One region of the Pseudoalteromonas sp. SWN166 genome, then DNA from elsewhere that is predicted to be linked to it. Evidence: predicted binding sites of a transcription regulator. Region 1 holds the regulator's gene; the other holds the start of a gene.
What was found. The regulator NrdR, encoded in region 1, represses ribonucleotide reductase genes. The targets are predictions, from matches to a motif close to AAACACNANATNTNGTGTTT.
Positions count from the first base shown of each region.

Region 2: a site for NrdR is predicted at 1,536-1,555, ahead of nrdA (class 1a ribonucleoside-diphosphate reductase subunit alpha). Genes of this name have one in related genera too.

Region 1 covers NZ_JADYXB010000037.1:17,154-20,683, reverse strand. The annotation lists gene glyA (serine hydroxymethyltransferase) at 1-1,088, shown strand, start outside; gene nrdR (transcriptional regulator NrdR) at 1,193-1,642, shown strand; gene ribD (bifunctional diaminohydroxyphosphoribosylaminopyrimidine deaminase/5-amino-6-(5-phosphoribosylamino)uracil reductase RibD) at 1,646-2,770, shown strand; gene I6F49_RS16860 (riboflavin synthase) at 2,798-3,451, shown strand; gene ribBA (bifunctional 3,4-dihydroxy-2-butanone-4-phosphate synthase/GTP cyclohydrolase II) at 3,481-3,530, shown strand, end outside.
Region 2 covers NZ_JADYXB010000025.1:49,468-52,997, forward strand. The annotation lists gene I6F49_RS14460 (HAD family hydrolase) at 1-609, shown strand, start outside; gene nrdA (class 1a ribonucleoside-diphosphate reductase subunit alpha) at 1,675-3,530, shown strand, end outside.

The sequences.
Region 1 (3,530 bases):
AAGGTTACCCTGGCAAACGTTATTATGGCGGTTGTGAGCATGTAGATGTTGTTGAGCAATTAGCAATTGACCGTGCTAACGAATTATTTGGTTCTGACTATGCTAACGTACAGCCACATGCTGGTTCGCAAGCAAATGCCGCTGTTTTTCTAGCATTATTAGATGCTGGTGATACTGTACTGGGTATGAGCTTAGCTCATGGTGGTCACTTAACTCACGGTTCTCACGTAAGCTTCTCTGGTAAGCTTTACAATGCAATCCAATACGGACTAGATGAAGCAACGGGCGAAATTGACTACGCACAAGTTGAAGCGCTAGCACTTGAGCATAAACCAAAAATGATCATTGGTGGTTTTTCAGCGTACTCAGGTATTGTTGATTGGGCTAAGTTCCGTGAAATTGCTGATAAAATAGGTGCTTACCTGTTTGTTGATATGGCTCACGTTGCCGGCTTAATTGCGGCAGGCGTTTACCCAAGCCCAGTTCCTCATGCACACGTTGTAACAACAACTACGCATAAAACACTTGCAGGCCCTCGTGGTGGTTTAATTATTTCTGCATGTGGCGACGAAGCTATTTACAAAAAGCTTAATAGCGCTGTTTTCCCTGGTGGCCAAGGCGGTCCTTTATGTCATGTTATTGCAGCAAAAGCAGTGGCATTTAAAGAAGCACTTCAACCAGAGTTTAAAGTATACCAAACACAAGTTGTTAAAAACGCAAAAGCAATGGTTGCAGTTATGCAAGAACGTGGCTACAAAATCGTATCTGACAAAACTGAAAACCACTTATTCTTACTTGATTTAATCGACAAAGATATCACTGGTAAAGATGCGGACGCTGCCCTAGGCAACGCTAACATCACAGTTAATAAAAACTCAGTGCCAAACGATCCACGCTCACCGTTTGTAACATCTGGTTTGCGTATTGGTTCTCCTGCTATCACTCGTCGTGGTTTTAAAGAAGAAGAATCAAAAGAGCTTGCTGGCTGGATTTGTGACGTACTAGATAACATCACTGATGAATCTGTACAGGCGCAAGTTAAAGAAAAAGTAAAAGCTATTTGTGCAAAATTACCTGTTTACGCTTAATTGCTTAAGCAGTAGTAATTTAGATCACAACTGTTTAGTTTTTTGCTAAGATAAAAGACCGCTATTTAGCGGTCTTTTTTGTTTTAAAACGGAAGTACCGAGTTATGCATTGTCCATTTTGTACCGCAAAAGATACTAAAGTAATTGACTCTCGCCTTGTTGGCGGAGGCCATCAAGTTCGCAGGCGTCGTGAGTGTAATGACTGCCACGAGCGCTTTACTACATTTGAAGGCGCTGAGCTGGTTATGCCTCGCGTTGTTAAGCAAGATGGCAGCCGGGAACCGTTTAACGAAGATAAGCTTTTAAATGGCTTAAATCGCGCACTCGAAAAACGCCCAGTGAGTACCGAGCAAGTAGATGAAGTTGTAAATATAATAAAATCACAACTACGCGCAACGGGTGAGCGAGAAATTTCAAGCCATTTGGTGGGCGAATGTATTATGGAAGCACTTAAAAAACTCGATAAAGTTGCGTACGTAAGATTTGCTTCTGTTTATCGCTCGTTTGAAGATATACGCGAATTTGGCGAAGAAATTGCCCGCTTAGGGGAGTAATAAATGCAAAGCCAAACTATTTTTACCGAACATGACGAAATGTATATGGCACGCGCCATAGAACTTGCCAAAAAAGGGCGGTTTACTACAACACCTAATCCTAATGTTGGCTGTGTATTAGTTAAAAATAATCAAATAATTGGTGAGGGTTTTCATCAATTAGCAGGCCAAGGGCACGCTGAAGTAAACGCGTTAGCTATGGCGGGGAATAATGCACAAGGTGCAACGGCTTATGTAACGCTTGAACCGTGTAGTCATTATGGGCGTACGCCACCGTGTGCTGAAGGTTTAAAAGCCGCAGGGGTAGTAAAAGTTATTGCCGCTATGGTTGATACAAACCCACAAGTTGCAGGTAAAGGTCTTAAAATACTGAGCGATGCCGGTATTGACGTTGCTTATGGGTTACTCGAATCACAAGCTCGCGCACTTAACATTGGCTTTTTTAAGCGAATGGAACAAGGCTTACCTTATGTGACCTGTAAAATGGCAGCAAGCATAGATGGTAAAACAGCGCTTAAAAATGGGCAAAGTAAGTGGATCACAAGTCCCGCTGCTCGCCAAGACGTACAATTATACCGAGCGCAAAGCTGCGCTATTTTAACAGGTGCAGATACTGTATTAGTAGACGATGCTAAACTTAACGTGCGACTAAGCGAGTTGCCTTGCACGTTACCTACCGATTTACCACTTCGTCAACCGGTGCGTGTTATAATTGACTCTCAAAATCGCTTAACACCTGACCTTGCTTTATTTAAAATCCAAAGTGATGTAATTATATTTACCACTAAGGTTGATAAATCCCTGCAATGGCCGCATTTTGTAAAGCATATTGAAGTAAGTGAAAGTAACGGTAAAGTTGATTTACAGGCTGTTTTAGAAAAGCTTGGGCAACTGCAGTTTAATAATGTTTGGCTTGAGAGCGGAGCAACACTTGCTGGTAAAATGACAGAGTTTGATTTAGTTGACGAGTTTGTTTTTTATTTGGCGCCTAAATTAATGGGCCATGATGCAAAAAGTTTAGTTAATTTTCCTGAATTGACGAGTATGCAAAACACCGTTGATTTAACATTTAATGAATGTGCGCGCATTGGTGACGATTTACGTATCACCGCGTTAAAAGCTCATTAAAACCACTTAATAAAAAAGAGTAGCGCTATGTTTACTGGAATAATAGAAGCCACAGGCAAAATTGCTTTATTACAAAAAAAACAAGGCGACTTAGCTATTCGCATTCAAAGTGCTGATCTTGATATGAAAGATGTAAAGCTAGGCGACAGCATTGCAACTAATGGCGTTTGCTTAACCGTAGTTGATAAACATATTGACGGCTTTAGTGCTGATTTATCTAACGAGACGATTGGTTTAACCGGTTTTGCTCACTATGCTTTAGGGCAAACGGTTAATCTTGAAAAAGCCATGCAACCGGTTTCGCGTTTGGGCGGTCATTTAGTATCAGGTCATGTTGATGGCATTGCGACTATCACAAGTATTGCAGCAAATGCTCGAGCTACAGAATACTGGCTTACAACTGACGAAAATTTAATGAAATACATTCCGTACAAAGGTTCGGTATGTATTGATGGTATAAGCCTGACAGTAAACGCTGTAGAAGGTAATAAATTCAAATTAACAATTGTCCCACATACGAGTGAGCAAACCACAATTGCTCACTTTAAAGTAGGTACTCAGGTTAATTTAGAAGTCGATCAAATTGCACGTTATTTAGAGCGCCTTATAAAAGGTGCGGAGCAACCAACGGGCTCTGATATTTCGATGAGCTTACTCGCTAAAGCGGGTTTTATTAAATAACGAAACTGATAACTTACACGAGCAAATTTATGAATTTACACAGCGCACAAGAAATCATCGATGATATTAAAGCCGGTAA
Region 2 (3,530 bases), on a different contig from region 1:
CTCGATACCGCTGATGATTTAGGCGCTGCTTTAAACGCAGTGCTTATTAGTAATAAAATCACACCTGTTAGTAGTGATGTATACCGCCCTGCAGCATCTAACGGCGCAGGCGCATTATTAGAGGCTGGTTTTAAAGAATTATGGGCTAAACAACCCCAAAGCGAGCTTATAAAGCAATTAGTTGACGAGTACGCTGCAAACATAGCAAAGCACACGCATTGCTTCTCTGGTGTTGAATCGTTACTTATCGCCCTTGATCAGAAAAAGATCAAATGGGGGATCATGACTAATAAACCAGGGTTTTTAACCGATCCTTTAGTGGCAGCTATTCCCGCATTAAAAAATGCCAGTGTGATAATAAGTGGCGACACATTAGCTGAAGCGAAGCCATCACCTCTACCACTGCTACATTGTGCAAAGCTTATGCAGGTAGAACCAAGCCGTTGTTTATACATTGGTGATGCACAACGTGACATACAAGCAGGCAAAGCGGCAGGTATGCATACCGCAACGGCACTTTGGGGTTACATCCCAAGTAAAGATGAAGCGATAGCTTGGGAAGCCAATTTTAACTGGCTAAGCCCAATTGATGGTTTTAACCATATATAGTGCTATGTTAATTATTAAACACTATATATTGTGATTGTGTTAGTTTTCACACAAAGCTTGCTGATAAAAAAAGCAGTCAGAATTTATTTTTAAAATGCGTAAATTTAGCAGATCATTAGTTTACTTTTTAAACGCCTTTGGTTGAGTGGTCGTTTAAGTGTGAGCGTCTACTAACACAAATACGCTATACCGAAGTTATCCACAAATAGGGGCAATTATGTCCCTTGCAAAACAACTCAGACCACATTAGAGTTTTATTAACACTTTGATGGGATTGATATTTCAATTAAGTGGAGGGGCTAACACCATACTCAAATTTTGAATATGATGTTAGCAAAGACACTTGCTCGAGTTTTAAGAAAGTGCCCAAGTTTGGAAGTTTGAGCGTAACTTATTCTTATATTCTCAGCAAGTGACTAACTCAGATTTAGGATAACTAAAATTGAAGTTCAGTTTATCTATAGAAATATCAGAAAGTGTAATAATAGGTATTTTTAAAATTATTACACTGAGCAGCATGCTCTTTGTATAAATTTAAATGGGCTATCTTTTAGCCCATTTCTATATCTTCCCTCTAATTATGCTTTTTATTTATAAAAGCGTTCAACCATGAACACTAAACAACTCACTTAGATAGTGCACTGAAACCATATATAGTGCCATGTTAATTATTAAACACTATATATTGTGATTGTGTTAGTTTTCACACAAAGCTTGTCGATAAAAAAAGCAGTCAAAATTTATTTTTAAAATGCGTAAATTTAGCAGATCATTAGTTGATTTTTGCATATTCTAACTTAAATGATTGTTCGAAGGTGAGTGTCTACTAACACAAATGCGTTATCCCAAAGTTATCCACATATAGGGGCAATTATGTCCCTTGCAAAACAACTCAGACCACACTATCTTGTGATCTCTAAATTGAACAACACCAGATATTGTGGCCAAATGTTATTCAATTAAATTCGCCATTACGGTGAAACTTATAATAAATGAGTACTTACCTTGCCATTGCGAGGTATGACGCATTGGTCAAAATACATAATTCCCAAGGAATACAGGCAAATGAACCAACAGTTATCTGTAAGCAAACGTGACGGGCGTAAAGAGCCTCTTGATCTTGATAAGATCCATCGCGTTATTGAATGGGCCGCCGAAGGTTTAAAAAACGTATCGGTTTCGCAAGTTGAATTAAAATCACACATTCAGTTTTACGACGGTATTCGTACTAAAGACATACACGAAACCATTATTAAAGCTGCTGCAGATCAAATTTCAAAAGAATCGCCTGATTACCAATACCTAGCGGCACGTTTAGCTGTATTCCATTTACGTAAAAAAGCGTACGGCCAATTTGAGCCACCACGTTTATTTAACCATGTAACAAAAATGGTTGAAGATAAACGCTACGACGCTCACTTACTTGTAGATTACACTGAGCAAGAGTTAGACGAGCTTGATGCATACCTCGATCATTCTCGCGATCTTAATTTTAGCTACGCGGCTGTAAAACAGCTTGAAGGTAAATACCTTGTTCAAAACCGTGTATCGGGTGAGATTTACGAAAGTGCACAGTTTTTATATATTTTAGTCGCGGCAAGCTTATTCTCTGACTACCCACGTGAAACACGCGTTTCTTACATTAAGCGTTTTTATGATGCAGTCTCGTTATTTAAAATATCATTACCTACGCCTATTATGGCAGGTGTACGTACGCCTACTCGCCAGTTTAGCTCATGTGTATTAATTGAGTGTGGCGACAGCCTTGATTCAATTAATGCTACATCGTCTGCGATTGTTAAATACGTATCACAACGTGCGGGCATTGGTATTAACGCAGGTCGTATTCGTGCGCTAGGTAGCCACATTCGTAACGGCGAAGCGTACCACACAGGTTGTATTCCTTTTTATAAGCACTTTCAAACAGCTGTTAAAAGCTGTTCACAAGGTGGTGTACGTGGCGGCGCAGCAACATTGTTTTACCCGCTTTGGCACCTAGAAGTAGAGAACCTACTTGTGCTTAAAAATAACCGTGGTGTAGATGACAACCGTGTTCGCCACCTTGATTACGGCGTACAGTTTAATAAATTAATGTACTCTCGTTTAATTAAAGACGATTACATTACGTTATTTAGCCCATCAGACGTGCCAGGCCTTTACGATGCATTTTTTGAAGACCAAGAAGAATTTGATGCGCTTTACGTAAAATATGAACAAGACGAATCTATTCGTAAAAAGCGTATTAAAGCGATTGAGCTTTTCTCTATGTTTGCACAAGAGCGTGCAAGTACAGGTCGTATTTATTTACAAAATGTGGACCACTGTAATACACACAGCCCGTTCATTGCTAAAGTTGCGCCTATTCGCCAATCTAACTTATGTTTAGAAATTGCATTGCCAACTAAGCCACTAAGCAACGTAAACGACGAAGAAGGCGAAATTGCCCTTTGTACACTGTCTGCGTTTAACTTAGGTGCCATTGAGTCACTAGACGAGCTTGAAGAGCTAGCTGAACTTGCAGTGCGCGCACTTGATAACTTACTTGATTTCCAAGACTACCCAGTACCGGCTGCAAAAAATGCGACTATGGGTCGTCGTACACTAGGCATAGGCGTAATTAACTACGCATACTACTTAGCTAAAAACGGTAAGCGTTACTCAGATGGCAGCGCAAATGCACTGACTCACAAAACGTTTGAAGCGATTCAGTACTACCTAATGAAAGCATCAAACGAGCTTGCTAAAGAACGTGGTGCATGTCCTAAGTTTAACGAAACAACGTATTCACAGGGCATTATGCCAACAGATACGTACAAACGTGACTTAGATAAAATTTGTGATGAACCACTTCACCTTGATTGGGATACATTACGTGCCAGCATTAAAGAGCACGGCATGCGTAACTCAACACTAAGTGCGTT